3 regions of the Bacillus cereus group sp. Bce041 genome follow, and region 1 is predicted to be linked to each of the others. Evidence: riboswitches for the same ligand, from Rfam matches in the RefSeq annotation. Region 1 holds a riboswitch; each other region holds the start of a gene.

Region 1 (5,233 bases):
CATAGAGATCATATATAGAACGATATAAGAGATAGCACCTTTTACGTATATATTTGGTATAAAATATAAGGCAAAAGCACCGATCAATCCTAAGCGAATATATATACCGAAATAATCATTCCCACGTAAAAATGCTAATGTATGTAAATAGAAGAAAGTTGCTCGTTTTTTATGTAATAAAGGTTCAATCCAATTTGTAAGCCATTTTCTTTTATTTACTTGTTTATTCAGTTGCGGAACATCTGTGAAAATGCTAGCAAATTGATAAAAACGAACGTTCATTTTTTCTTCTTGCTCGATTATGTAATCCCACGGTATTCGTTTTGTAGGCTGTTTTTTCGTATATAGAAGTAGGAAAGCAAGTAGTAAGAGTAGTCCGCCCAATATGAGAACATTTGCGGAATAAAACAGCATGTAAATGATTAGGGCGTTACAAGTAATACGAATGATTAGCCATATATTTTTTTCGTGACTATCACGCCACATCCAATGTATGTACATGTTCCAGGCTTTCGTAATCATTAACACGATAAAGATTGTACATAAAAAAGGTACAGTTAATTGCAATGATTGCATAGCAAGTGGAACGAGAATAAGGAACGTAAATAACAATGGGAAAAGCTGAATGATGTAATTGTATAGAAGAGATTTTTTGAAATAAGATGTTAATTTCTCTTCTAGTGCTAGTAAATAGACAGCATCAGGTTTTTGAATAAATGTACGGATAGGGCATCTCGTTATAATGAATGTAAGTACAATCGTTATAATTATTAAAGATATTCCTTTAGAAGGAGATGCTTTTAGAAACTGAGCATAATAATATGCACCAACGCATGAAATAAAGATAAAGCTATATAGTAAACCGTTAATCATACGTGCAAAGTATGTAATGATATTTTGAATATGTTGTTGGAAGCGACTGCTCCATAGCGATTCGATTGACATGTTTTTCACCTCTTTGTTCTATTATATATGTTTTACAAAAGAAAAAACGAGCAAATTGCGTTATGCAACTTGCCCGTTTTTCTTTTCGTTATTTTTTTTCTGATCACGATTCATTAATGGATAGAAAGCAAATCCGATTACGAATAAACCAATTCCGAGAAGGAACGTTTTTATATCGGATGCGCCCGTTTTAATAACCCATAGTGCGTAGCAAAGTGCGATAACTGCGACTATGCCATCTGTAATTCTTGCCCGCATTTCATTTTTATATGTTTCACCAGTTGCGACTAGTTTTAACTGGAAGATTGGTGAAACGAGATATGGAATGAGGTAGGCCAGTGTTGATACGGTAATAACGAATGTATAAGCTTCCGCAATGGTTCCTGATAATGTTGAGAATAGGAATACTTGCGACATAATGTTTGTTAATCGTAATGAGTAAATTGGACTTCCTTTTTTATTTGTTTTCGTGAAGAAGGAAGGGAAGAAACCTTCTTTTGCTGCTTGATAAGGTACTTCTGAGCTTAATAAAATCCAGCCTAAGATAGAACCGAACAGGGAAGTAAGAGCCAGTAATGCCATCAGTTTCCCGCCGCCGTGACCCATTGCAGCGTTTAGTGCATCTGCTAATGGACGTTCAGAAGCTTGTAATTTATCAACGTGAAGTACACCCATTGTTAAAATTGTAATTCCTAAGTAGATGGCAACTGTAATAAGTAATCCCGCAACTGTTGCACGTTTTACCGTTTTTGGAGAAACAGCACGGTTTGATAAAAGAACGGCTGATTCAATTCCGATAAACGCCCAAAGCGTTGTAAGAGCAGCTAAATTTACTTGTGAAAGAAGACCGTGTGATGCACCTGATTTATCAATCATCGGTGTGTACCATTGTCCAAATTTAGAAGCTTCGAATGCAAATAACGTAACGACGATGAATAAAAGGAATCCAGTTACTTTCGTTGTTGTTGCTAAGAAGTTTAGTTTTCCAGCTCCGCTTACACCGTTTGTTAATATAATATGAGTTCCCCAAAGTAAGATGGAACAAATCGTAAATGTAATTAGTTTTCCGACTTCTACGTTAAACGAACCGATTGAAAATAGTAGTCGCGTATCTTTCATAATTGGGAAGAAGAGTGATAAATATCCCGCAAATGATGTAATGATGGCAACGTTACTTGCCCAGTTTGCAACCCAATATCCCCATACCATACTGAAACCAGCCATTTTTTTCTTTTTTGGTGTTGAGAATAAAGCATATGCATGACTTTGTGGCCCTGTCGTTAAATCAGGACGACGAATTGCTAAATTACCGAAAACAAGAGCTAGCATTAAAACACCAAACCCTGTAGTTAACCAAGCTAAAGTGACACCGAGTGGGCTTGCTGTTTGTGCCAACGTACTTGGCACCATGAAAATACCAGCGCCAACCATGTTACCGACAACGAAAGCTGTTAATACCCAAAAGCCCCATTTTTTTTGTTGCATAGAAAATACCTCCAAAGTTAGTATAACCAAGTCAAGCGAGGAGATATGTATGTCTTCCTGAGTTAGGAAGAGAAGTCCCAAACAAAACAAAAAAAGCATGTAATTTGCCGCTACATGCTTTCTATCTTATAAGAAACCCACGACATACCTCTCGATAGCTCTCCACAAACGAAACGTTTGTGACAGTTCTGCACTTATTAAATGCAGACCCAGCAAGCGTGCATGGTGGACACGACTTACTTCGGCAACCATTCCTTTCTCATTCCTTCATCAATGCCACTACATCTCCTGAAATGATACTCTTAATGATTGCAACCTCTACCTCACCGAGATACGAATGAGGATTTAAATATTAAATTAACGTCTTTAAGAGTAACAAATGAATTTTTATACGTCAATGGATATAGTAATAATCAGATTATAGAGAAGAGTTTGTGATTAAAAGTAAGAGGGGTTGTTATGTGATATTTGAATTTTCGTAATATAATACATATTATTAGCGCTAGATGATTGAAAAGGGGATGAAGTAAATGTCTGTATGTCATAAACATTCAGTAATAGGTGTGCTAGATTCGGGAGTTGGGGGATTAACAGTTGCGAGCGAAATTATAAGACAATTGCCTAAAGAAAGCATTTATTATATTGGTGATAATAAGCGTTGCCCGTATGGACCAAGAAGTGTAGAGGAGGTGCAATCTTTCGTATTTGAAATGGTTGAGTTCCTCAAACAGTTTCCATTAAAAGCGCTAGTCGTAGCATGTAATACTGCTGCAGCTGCTGCATTGACTGAGCTGCAAGAAGCACTTTCCATTCCAGTTATTGGCGTTATACATCCAGGAGCAAGAGCGGCAATTAAAGTAACAAAGAAAGGGGAAATCGGGGTAATTGGAACTGTAGGTACGATAAAATCTAATATGTATGAAAAAGCATTACACGAGCTGGATACATATTTGGAAGTGCATAGCTATGCTTGCCCGACTTTAGCCACAGTTGTAGAAAATCAATTAGAAGATACAGCATATGTCACGCAGCAAGTGAAACAAGCTTTACTTCCATTAACGAAAGAAGATATAGATACGTTAATTCTTGGATGTACGCATTATCCACTTTTAGAGTCCTATATAAAAAAGGAACTAGGAGAAGATATAACGATTATTAGTTCTGCAGAAGAAACGGCGATAGAGTTAAGCACCATTTTACAGCACAAAGGAATTTTGTCTGACAATCTGAATCCGAAGCATCGTTTTTTTACAACGGGATCTGTTTTATCATTTGAACATATTGCTGAGCGATGGCTAGGGTATCAAATTTCTGTAGAATGTGTACATTTGCCTATGAAAAATGCGTGTATGCATAATTAAGATTTAGTAAATTACGTTTTTAAATAAATCAGGTTCGTTTCATAAGAAGGAAAGAATAAGCTTTTAATTGAAATGATTAAGGTCATTTTAATTAAAGGAGAGGTTTGATTATGGAATTATCAAGATCTCAATTATTTGCTTTAGAGTATATTTCAAAATATGCAGAGAACGAAAAACGTGAGGCTAAAGCAACGATTAATCATATACTTAAAATGTCAAATATTACAGATGAAATATTTGAAGAGGCTGTCGCTAATTTAAAAACTCACGCAAGGATTGCTTTACACTTTCATCCAGACAGACTAGATTCGAGTAAGAAAAGTGTTGCTGAAGCACTATTTGAGCAAGGAGTATATAAAAGTCAGTTTGAAACATTGCTATCTAATGGAAGCGTATCTGCTTATCCTGGTGGTGAACGTGACCTTTGGGAAAAGAGAATATTTGGAGGGGCATATCAATTAGAAGGCGTAACGAATGATCAACGTCCAAAATACGGAGCGCTAAATTTAATGTTACATCCAGATGGGCCAGCTCCGCGTTTTGGTTCCTGTTATTTTCTCTTATCTCCAAAAGTTTCTTCGCGTTCTACATATACATATTTAGATTCGCATCAAGATCCGAAAGAAAAGGGGACTTATGAGGAGTTTGATATGATTTTAGCTGCTCTTTTGGAAGAGACATTCGTAAGAGATTTTGCAATTGGTGAAGGAAATTTGACTCCAACAATATTAATTAATCATTTACTGGCTAATCTGAAAAGGCCGTTTATAGATGTAGTAAGCAAAGAGCCAGCCCGTAATCTTAATCATTATATTGAAGCGCAGATTCATGGAGAGATTTCTCTAAAAGAAGACGTGGAAGCGCTTGTTGCAGATCCTTCATTTAAGGGTACGGATGTAGGAAAAGTTTTAGAAGAAATTTGCCTGAAGTATGCTATTGATTTGTATTGGCACATCGGTTTTGTACTTGCGGTAGACGAAGTTCCGATGGATTTTAGAGGTTCAAAAATGCCATCTTTAGCAAGACGCATTGCACGGAATCATTGTATCGATGCAAATATAATTGGCTCTGCTGTAGTGGATTTGAAGTGCAATCCATTATCTTGGAGTGATCGTGGAACTTATGAAGAAGTGCTTCAGGAATTAAAATTATTATGGCATGTTTTAGTTCGATTTGGAAAACCAAATCGGAAGTAGAATGAAATACTTCGTTTTTGGAAGTATTTATATAGAAAAGAAGCTGATCTATTTATAGATCAGCTTCTTTTTATAAGATTAAACTAAGTTTAATACAGTTACTTTTTCACGTGTCATAGACTCAAGGCTCTTACGAATACCTTGTGCGCCCATACCTGAACCTTTTACACCGATGAATGGGAAGTGGTCAGGGCCGCGCTCTGTGCGTCCGTTAATTTGAACAGAACCAGTTTCGATTTTGTTAGC
Region 2 (5,233 bases), 500 kb from region 1:
CACAACTACTTGCGATGTTCCGCCTTTTGCAAAGACAACGGCTGGTCTTCGAATCCGATTGTAATTATTCGCCATCGAGTACCCGTATGCTCCTGTACAGGAAACTGCTAGTAAATCAGAAGCAGCGACTTTCGGTAAATGAATATCCCAAATCAACATGTCTCCACTCTCACAGCATTTCCCAGCAATCGAAACGAGTTCCTCATTCTCATCATTCCCTCGATTCGCTAACATCGCTTCATAACGCGCACTATATAAAGCAGGTCTTAAATTATCTGTCATTCCACCATCGACTGATACATATTTCCGAATACCAGGAATATCTTTCACAGATCCAACTGTATAAATTGTTGTCCCAGCATCACCTACAATGCTACGGCCTGGCTCAATCCATATTTCTGGCAATGGATATTCACATACAGTAAATTGTTCTCTCACTGCACTTGTTACAGCTCGCACATATGTCTCAAGAGTTAATGGTGTATCTGACTCTGTGTAACGTATTCCAAATCCCCCGCCTACATTTAACACTTTTACTACATAGTTTGTTTGCTCTCTCACTTCTTCTAAAAATTGGCGAAGAACTTCAATTGCTCGAACAAAACCAGCTGTTTCAAATATTTGCGACCCAATATGTGAATGGATCCCTAGCACATTATAATTTGATTTTTGTAAAGCAAATCCAATTGCCTGCATCGCTTGACCGTTTGAAACACCAAATCCAAATTTCGAATCATCTTGACCTGTTGTAATATATTCATGTGTGTGCGCCTCTACTCCAGGCGTTACACGAATTAATATGTTCACAAATTTCCCATGTTGCATCGCTAAATCGTGTAAAACTTCTAATTCAAAGAAATTATCTACGACAAAACAACCGATATTCGCCTGAAGAGCCATCACTATTTCTTCTTCTGTTTTATTATTTCCATGAAAATGAATACGTGATGCCGGAAATCCTGCTTGGAGCGCAGTATATAATTCTCCCCCAGAAACAACGTCTAATGACATACTCTCTTCACGAGCTACTCGGCACATCTCCATGCACAAGAACGCCTTGCTTGCATATGCTACTTGATAAGAGAAACCACTTTCTTTAAAAGCACGATGAAATGCTCGGCATTTTCCTCGAATAGACTCTTCATCGTATACATAAAGTGGTGTTCCGTATTGCTTTGCTAGCTGCGTCGTATCGCACCCTCCAATTTCTAAGTGTCCTTGCCCATTAATTCGGCTTGTGCCGTGTAAATACATTTAAATTCCTCCCTTATTTCCTCTAAAACTCATAACCCCAATCTTCTATTCATTGCAGCACGCTTTTAGATAGACAAAAAACGCGCGGAACAATGTTCACACGCGTTTCTTATTAGGAAAAATATATATTGAAAAAATAAACGAGTTGTTATCTCCTCAAAATAAGAAACCGCATCAACATCTCCAAATAGCTCTCCATAAAATAAATCTTATGACAGTACTACATTTATTCAATGCAGTCCCAATATATGAATAAGATGGTTATTCTTATATTTCGGCAATAGTCCCTTTCAACCTATGATCACAGATTCCATTAAATCTCCCATAGCTTACTCTTTCCTATCGCGGCCTCTACCTTTGAGAGTAGATGAGGTAAGTCTATTTAATTTTCAAACATCTAATTGTTGCTATTAACAATACCAAAGGACCATTTTATTTGTCAAACAATTTTTTATATTGTTTTTTTACAGTTTAGTTTCGTATCATTTGGTAAGCGCTTTACTGAAATCTTTGTCACTTCCCATTCGCCTTCTTCGTTATTAAATGTAATCGTTACCTTCTCAAATGGTGGAGCAATTTTCCCAGCAACACGTTCATACTTTGTCACTTCAATACTTGCTTGAAATAAATATGTACCGCTATACACTTTTTTTAAACTAATAATTTTAGGACATTGATAAGGTTTCAAACTTCCATATTGTTTTTCAATTGCTTTATTTATTTTTGGAAATAAAACAGAATAAAGTGCATCTTCCATAAGAGGTGCATCATATTGGGCTACCGACACACTCGGTGAAGTAAAAAGTATAACACTACTGCATGCTATAAAATATAATAATTTTCGCATTATAACCTCCGTATTATCACGCGATTCTTTCTGCGTACGATAATTATCATACATAGAAATTCTGTTTTATTGTCTCCCACCACTCTTTTTCTACTCGATTATTATAAAAAAGCCCACAACCTTCTTTTATTTTCGTATAATGATACTCATAGTATAATAATCATAATAACAAAGGACTGTTCGTATATATAAAATGAGTCGTTAAGCAAACTGACTCACAAGAACTGTCATGCTTTTTAGGAGAGGAGTATATTATGCTACAACATCTGTTTCCAAAACTGCGATTTGCACTCGTTGCAGTCGTTTTACTATGGATTAAAACATATATTGTGTACAAGCTAGCATTTGATATTAAAATTGATAATTTCTTTGAAGAATTCATGCTTTTTATCAATCCACTAGCTGCGTTACTTTTATTTTTCGGCTTAGCTTTACTTGCATCTAAGCACCGAAACCGAATTATAATTGGAATCAGTTTTATACTGTCATTTATTTTATTTGGAAACGCAATGTTTTATGGGTTCTATAACGATTTCGTTACTTTCCCGGTTTTATTCCAAACAAACAATATGGCTGATTTAGGGACAAGTATAAAAGAACTCTTTACGTACAAAACATTACTTTTATTTGCAGATGCAATTATTTTAATGTTTATTTCACGTAAATTCCCATCATTTGGCGACAAAACACCACTTTCCCGCTCAGAGAAGCGAACTTTCTTTAGCGGTGTAACAGCTTTATTAGCACTACAAATTGTTGTATCAGTTATTTATAAACCACAAATGTTCTCGCGCTCATTTGACCGTCAAACTGTCGTGAAGAATTTAGGTTTATACACATACCATCTATTTGATATTACGCTTCAATCCAAGTCTTCAGCTGAGCGTGTATTTGCAAGTGGGGATGGGTTTTCTGAAATTAAAAACTATACAGACTCAAAAGACAAACAAGTTGATAAAAACTTATTTGGAGCTGCAAAAGGTAAAAATGTAATTTTAATTTCAATGGAATCTACACAAAACTTTGTTATTAATAAAAAAATAAATGGAAAAGAAATTACACCATTTTTAAATGAATTTATTAAGGATAGTTTCTATTTCGATAACTTCTATCATCAAACTGGACAAGGCAAAACTTCTGATGCTGAATTTATCGTTGAAAACTCACTTTATCCGCTAGATCGTGGTTCTGTATTCTTTACTCATGCAACAAATGAATACACAGCGACACCAGAACAATTAAAGAAATACGGATATTCTTCTGCCGTCTTCCATTCAAACGATAAAACGTTTTGGAATCGGGATGTAATGTATCCTGCGCTTGGATATGATCGTTATTTTAATTTAAATGATTACGCAGGAACGGAGCAAATGTCTGTCGGTTGGGGATTAAAAGATAAAGAGTTCTTTGAACAATCTATTCCAAAGTTAAAATCTTTACCGCAACCGTTCTATACAAAATTTATTACATTAACAAATCATTTTCCGTTTCTTCTAAATCCGGAAGATCAATATGTTGATGAATTCAACTCGGAAAGTGGTGTTGTAAACCGCTACTTCCCAACTGTTCGTTACACAGATGAAGCTCTTAAATTATTTATTCAACAATTAAAAGAAGAAGGATTATATGATAATTCCGTTATTGTCATTTATGGTGATCATTACGGTATTTCCGAAAACCATAACGCAGCTATGGCACAGTTCCTAGGAAAAGATACTATTACACCATTCGATTCTATGCAATTACAACGAGTCCCTCTTATTATTCATGTGCCTGGCCAAGAAGGAAAAGTTGTTTCTAAAGTATCCGGTCAAATTGATATTAAGCCAACGCTCCTTCATTTACTTGGTATTAAAACAAATAAATCCGTTGAATTTGGAACTGACTTATTTATTAAAGAGAAAGACCCGCTTATGGTAATGCGTGATGGTAGCTTTGTTTCTGAAGAGTATGTTTATACAAAAAATATGTGCTACAAAAGAAGTACGGGTGAAGAAGCTGACATGACGCTATGTCAGCCGTATATTGAAAAAGCAAAAACAGAATTAAAATTCTCCGACAAATTAATTTATGGAGATTTATTACGCTTCGATCCTAATAATCGATATAAAACTGGAACGATGACAACGAAATTTGAATAGTAAAGGAAGCAACTTTATACAAGTTGCTTCCTCTTTTTATTTTCACTTAATTTTCAAACCATCCTTCTATGAAATCTTTCACAAATTGGTAATTTCTTTCGTATGAGGAATAAATTTATGGTATGATAAAATAAGTAAACTTTCATACACTAATTAAGAATTTATTACAGAAAGCAAGGGATCAGATTTTGTATAGAGCAGCTATTCCAAACTTATTTACGCTCGGAAATTTATATAGCGGATTTTTATCAATCGGCTATGCATCTTTAGGATATTATAAATCAGCTGCTATTTTAGTACTTATCGGGATGATGTTAGATAGTCTTGATGGTCGTGTTGCTCGTTTATTACGTGTTGATTCACAAATGGGAAAAGAGCTCGACTCGCTTGCAGATGTCGTAACATTTGGTGCAGCACCAGCTGTTTTAATGTATTACACATCTTTCTCAAACTACGGAATCATCGGATTATACATAGCGGGATTATTCCCTCTTTTCGGAGCATATCGTTTAGCACGATTTAATGTAACACCATCTTCTACTTCAATGAAATATTTCACTGGAGTACCGATTACAGCAGCGGGAGGGCTTGTTGCTTTCTTAACATTATTTTCACATACCATTCCAAAAATCGTTCTTATTACCGTATTTGTAACGTTCGCATTTTTAATGGTGAGCCGCATTCGTATCCCAAGTTTAAAAGATGTACCAATTCCACGATATAGCATCATTATTACACTATTTTTAGTTGGAATCATTATTACAATGTATCAAACAGGATTTGGAAATTTTTCTGTTTTCTTATTCATTGCCATTCCACTATATATTTTGTACATGTTATCTCAATTCATTAGACAAAGACCGTCTAAAAAAGCGAATAAAGAAAAATAAGAAAACCTTCCGAGTCCGGAAGGTTTCTTTTTATTTTGTAACTAATACCTTTTGATTTACAGGTGTTACTGGCTCTTCGCCGTTTAATACAGCTAAAATAT
Region 3 (5,233 bases), on a different contig from region 1:
CTGAAACAAAAGTAGGCGTAAGGTTAAATGAAATTCAAAATGATCGTTTTGTAATTGAGGATATTACTTGTCCACACCCGAAAGACGGCAATTGTCTAGAGTATGAATTGACATTAGTTTTCAATGACAGTGAGATAAAATATAGAAATGATCCATATGTAATAGAGGATTTGAGAAAGGTAGTCACTATTCTTAAAGAAGAACTATATAATAAGGAATTTAACATATTTTTAAGGAACAAGGATGGAACAAGTTATTCACTCTGGCTATCATCCGAAAAAATTAAGGAAAGTAATAACATAGAAGAGCTAGTAAAATAATGATATAAAGAAGAAATTTAAAGTGCTTTTTACGTTTGTTATTTCTGTATTCAAAAGGAAAACCGCTTATGCTTCATTTTTGAAGCATAAGCGGTTTTGTTTAAAATAATTAAAAAGAAAAATCTTTTGGTAAAGTACCACTTTTTATTACCGTTCTTAACCCATGTTTTATAATCCAAGGATTAATAGGATGCTGTTTATCACGTAATTGCTGTAACCACTGAAAAACGAGTTCTTTATCTTCTTTCGTAATATCGTTAATATGATTGGCTACAGATTTTTGAACATATTTAGAAGGGTCATTTATTAATGGTTCAAGAAGTTGTAAATTGTACTGAAAATCACCTTTTAGAGCTCCTATTTTTTTAGCCCAAGGAAGCCTTGGTCTTGTACCTTCAGAAACTAATCTCCTAATGTGGCTGTTTTCGTCATGAATCCACTGTTGTAATATGTTTAGTGTATCTTCATGGTATGTTTCAAGAAAGGGCCGAATGGCATATTCAGCAGTATTCCTTTTCGTTATTTCATACATTGCATTAAACGAGATTTTAAAATCGTTAAGTCCATATTTTTCAACGTATTTTGCAACAGGCATGTACATATATCCATTTGTAAATGTGCCTACTTCTGTTGTATTTTCTGGTCCTAATGTTTTCAGTAATATATGTATTGCGGCATTAAAATCTTTTTGTAAAGCATTGTGTAATTCATTTGCAATTACTTCAATACGCTGTTTTAACTCTAAATTTTCAACTTTACAAGCTACAGAATCTACAAAGATGCTTTTAGAGAAACAAGGATCGTGTTTACAAATAGAATCAGCTATTTTTTCTGCTAATTCTTCATTAAATAAAAATTTTAACGGAACATATTTACCCATTTTTTCACCTCGGTGGCCAGTTAAAAGCAATTTTTATTTTTTAATCGACAATCCATAAACTAACGTCTCACTCGGAGTCGTAATACTAAAACCAGTCGTCTTATAATCAAGCTTCACTGTATCACCAGTGTAGTCTTTCGTGAATGAATCCATTTGTACGATAAGCTCTGCATCTTCATATACAACATCATCTGCGTTATATGTATCCAAAATTAAATCGACATCAACGAAAATACTACAAGAGTTTGTCATTGTCCCTCTAATGCGAATGATCTTTTTGTCTTCACGTTCTAATCTATGTATAGCTGCTTTTGCTTCATCAGTAATACGAATGTTCATAGTATCCCAACCTTTATTTATATTTCCTTTATTATTGCAAAAACAGGAGCAATAGGGAAGCAAAGAGGTTTGCAACAAAAAAACGAGCAAACAAATTTGTTTGCTCGTTTCACTTTATTTTAGTTCACATTTATCAAGTGGAATCACTTTTGTTTTTTTCGTAAATTTATATCCTAACCATAGTACTAAGAAGAGTGGTAAACCGATGTAAGAAACGAGTACGCCATTCCAATCGATTGATTCACCCATAAATGCGCCGTAGTTTTGTCCTAAAATTACGATGATACAAAGTGTAAATGCGAAGATTGGACCAAATGGGAACCATTTTGCTCTATATGGTAAGTCATTTAAATCTTTTCCTTGTGCGATATATGCTTTACGGAAACGGTAATGACTAATTGCAATTCCGACCCATGCGATAAAACCAGACATTCCAGATGCGTTTAATAACCAAATGTATACAACACCGTCACCGAATAAAGAAGCAATGAAAGCAATACTACCAACAATTGACGTTACAATTAACGCGTTAACAGGTACACCGCGGCTATCTAATTTACCAAGAAACTTTGGTGCTTTTCCTTGGCGAGCTAAATCCCAAAGCATACGAGTTGATGCATACATACCAGAGTTACCAGCAGATAGTACAGCAGTTAAAATAACAGCGTTCATAACAGAAGCAGCAAAGGCAACGCCCGCTTTTTCAAAAATAAGTGTAAACGGACTTACTGTAACATCACTTGCTGCAAGGCTTTCAGTTGTATAAGGAATTAATAAACCGATAACGAGAATCGCAAGGATATAGAATAAAAGAATACGCCAAAAGATTGAACGAATTGCTTTCGGAATATTACGTTCTGGATCAGACGTTTCACCAGCAGCTACTCCTAATAGTTCAGTACCTTGGAAGGAGAAACCAGCTGCCATAAACACACCGATAATTGCCATGATACCGCCGTTAAATGGTGCATCTGCAACAGTGAAGTTTTTAAATCCAACCGTTTCGCCGCCCATAATTCCAAAAATCATCATGAAACCAACAATTAAAAAGATAATAATCGTAACTACTTTAATAAGTGCGAACCAATATTCAGATTCACCAAACCCTTTAACAGATAAGTAGTTTAAAAGGAAAATAATAGCTAAACATAATCCGCTCCAAATAAGAGAAGGGGTATCTGGGAACCAAAATTTCATAATTAATGTTACAGCAGCTAGTTCAGCAGCAATCGTAATTGCCCAGTTATACCAATAGTTCCATCCAAGTGCAAAGCCAAGTGATGGATCAACAAATTTTGTTGCATACGTGCTAAAAGATCCAGTAACAGGCATGTAAGCTGCAAGTTCAGCTAAGCTTGTCATTAAAAAATAAACCATAATTCCAATTGCGGCGTATGCAATTAATGCGCCACCAGGTCCAGCTGTATGGATGACACCACCGCTGGCAAGAAATAGTCCGGTACCAATTGTACCACCGAGAGAAATCATCGTAAGGTGCCTTGATTTTAGACCGCGTCTTAATTCACCTTTTCCTTGTGTAGTTTGCGTTTTAGAGGTAGATTGATTTGTTGCGCTATTCATGTTCAACACTCCTTTTCTTGTAGGTTAGGAAGGAGCGGGGGAGAAAAATACAAAAAACCGCCAAAGGAATTTGGCGGAACGTTTCACAAATAACCACCCCATCATACCCTTCCGTTAAGATAGCACCCCACATTTACACGGTAATTTTGTAAACGTGACAGTTCTGTTCCTTTCGGAGACAGCCCCAGCTCATATTTCCAGAGAAGAAATATAAACTTCGGCAACTTTTCCTTTCAAACGGAGTCAGCTGACATTCTCTGTGTCTCGTCCGTTTTACTATTAAAAGTCGCAACCTCTACCTCATCGGATTGATGAGGATTTATATTGCTAAGATTTTTAATATATGGCAATTGTAATGACTTTCTGAATATATTGCAAGATATTTTGTAGGAAAAAATCAAAAAATATCGGTTATTGTATAGGAAACGCTTGCAAAACTCCACCCGAACCAACTATTATGTAGCAATAAGCAAAGAAAAAATTGTTATACAAATGTTTCGCAAAAAATATTGAAAAATCCTTTAAATTAAAAGAAAATTCAGAAAAATATAATTCGACATTCATGATAAGGTCATATTATTTGTTATAATTAAAGTAACGTTTAAGCAAAAAGGGGAAATCAAAATGAAATTAGAAACAGAAAGGCTCTATCTAGTGCCGTGCACAGAAGAGAGGATTCAAGTCGCTAACGAGCAAGGATATAATAGCGGTCCGCATATTGTGGGGCATGTAGAGAATATAAAACAAGATGCGGCTTTATTATCATGGGGGGCGTGGTATGTTCTTCGGAAAGAAGATGATATCGTTTTAGGTGATATTGGGTTTAAGGGGAAACCAAATGAGAATCAAACAGTAGAAATCGGTTATGGATTTATTGAGAAATATTGGAATCAGGGCTATGCAACAGAAGCTGTAAGAGGACTAATCGATTGGGCTTTCAAAACAGGAGAGGTAGAAACAATAATTGCAGAGACACTCCTAGATAATTATAGTTCGATGCGTGTTTTAGAAAAGTTACATATGAAGAGAGTAAATGCTACAGAAACGATGATTAATTGGAAAATAGAAAAATAAAAAAATAAAAAATACCGCTCTAAATTGGGCGGTATTTTTATAGTTATGGTAGCATTTGCTTCTGATCATTCGGATACTCAGCCGTTGATGCGTTAGGCCGATTGGAATGATTTCGAACAGCAATGAAAATAGAAATAATAACGACAAGACCAACTGCAACGTAAGAAAGTGAAATAATAGTTGGATCCACTTTAAGTGTAGTAAGCAGTGTACGAATATTTGTGAAGATAATAAGACCGCCAACTAATACGCCAAGTAAATGTGCTGGAACGATGCGAACTAACCATGCAGCAATTGGTGCAGCGACAATACCGCCAAGCATTAACGCAAATACCCAAACCCAGCTTACTTGTTCCCAGCCAAGTGAAATGAAAAATCCGATTGTTGCAGCGAGTGAAACAGGAAATTCACTCGTATCTACAGATCCAATAACTTTTCTAGCTTCATTTCCTCTTGCTAGAAGAATGGGTGTCGTAATCGGCCCCCAACCACCGCCACCAGTTGAATCAACGAATCCAGCGAATAAACCAAGCGGCACAAGTTGTTTTGCAGACATACGCTTATTTGAAGCGACAATTTGTTTTTGAATGATGAATCGTAATAAAATATAAACCCCTAAAGTAAATAAAAACACGGAAATGTACGGTTTAATTACATCTCCAGGCAAATTACTTAAAAAACATGCCCCAACAAATGCACCGATTGCCCCAGGTAATGTAAGCCTGGAAACTGTATATTTATCAACGTTTCCAAATTTGATATGAGATGCGCCGGAAGCTGCAGTTGTGACGACTTCAGCTAAATGAACTGATGCAGATGCAACAGCTGGTGCAATACCAAACATTAATAATAAAGAGGAAGACGTTACCCCATACGCCATTCCAAGTGCTCCATCGATCAATTGAGCGAAAAATCCGATAATAGCAAAGACAATTAATTTCTGCATAAAAAATCCCCCTGTAATAATAAATGAAAAAGGCACTTTTCCCGTGTGAGAAAAGTGCCTTTGGTTTTTCCAATCAGCAATATTGAAATTTGT

What was found. A riboswitch is a leader RNA that binds a small molecule or an ion and turns the genes downstream of it on or off. The one in region 1 is predicted to bind lysine.
Positions count from the first base shown of each region.
Region 2: another riboswitch for lysine. It lies ahead of lysA (diaminopimelate decarboxylase); the one in region 1 lies ahead of ACUN13_RS10965 (amino acid permease).
Region 3: another riboswitch for lysine. It lies ahead of ACUN13_RS17395 (amino acid permease); the one in region 1 lies ahead of ACUN13_RS10965 (amino acid permease).

Region 1 is NZ_JBQXON010000002.1:964,784-970,016, reverse strand. Features, by position in the region: gene ACUN13_RS10970 (ABC transporter permease) at 1-945, opposite strand, end outside; gene ACUN13_RS10965 (amino acid permease) at 1,006-2,430, opposite strand; lysine riboswitch at 2,578-2,759, opposite strand; gene racE (glutamate racemase) at 2,961-3,791, shown strand; gene ACUN13_RS10955 (DUF3626 domain-containing protein) at 3,902-4,987, shown strand; gene gapN (NADP-dependent glyceraldehyde-3-phosphate dehydrogenase) at 5,066-5,233, opposite strand, start outside.
Region 2 is NZ_JBQXON010000002.1:466,694-471,926, forward strand. Features, by position in the region: gene lysA (diaminopimelate decarboxylase) at 1-1,254, opposite strand, end outside; lysine riboswitch at 1,435-1,616, opposite strand; gene ACUN13_RS08360 (DUF3888 domain-containing protein) at 1,706-2,101, opposite strand; gene ACUN13_RS08365 (LTA synthase family protein) at 2,356-4,242, shown strand; gene pssA (CDP-diacylglycerol--serine O-phosphatidyltransferase) at 4,431-5,132, shown strand; gene ACUN13_RS08375 (NAD(P)-dependent oxidoreductase) at 5,163-5,233, opposite strand, start outside.
Region 3 is NZ_JBQXON010000005.1:97,515-102,747, reverse strand. Features, by position in the region: gene ACUN13_RS17410 (hypothetical protein) at 1-320, shown strand, start outside; gene ACUN13_RS17405 (DNA alkylation repair protein) at 430-1,200, opposite strand; gene ACUN13_RS17400 (iron-sulfur cluster biosynthesis family protein) at 1,234-1,539, opposite strand; gene ACUN13_RS17395 (amino acid permease) at 1,654-3,120, opposite strand; lysine riboswitch at 3,233-3,426, opposite strand; gene ACUN13_RS17390 (GNAT family N-acetyltransferase) at 3,745-4,194, shown strand; gene ACUN13_RS17385 (sulfite exporter TauE/SafE family protein) at 4,238-5,233, opposite strand, start outside.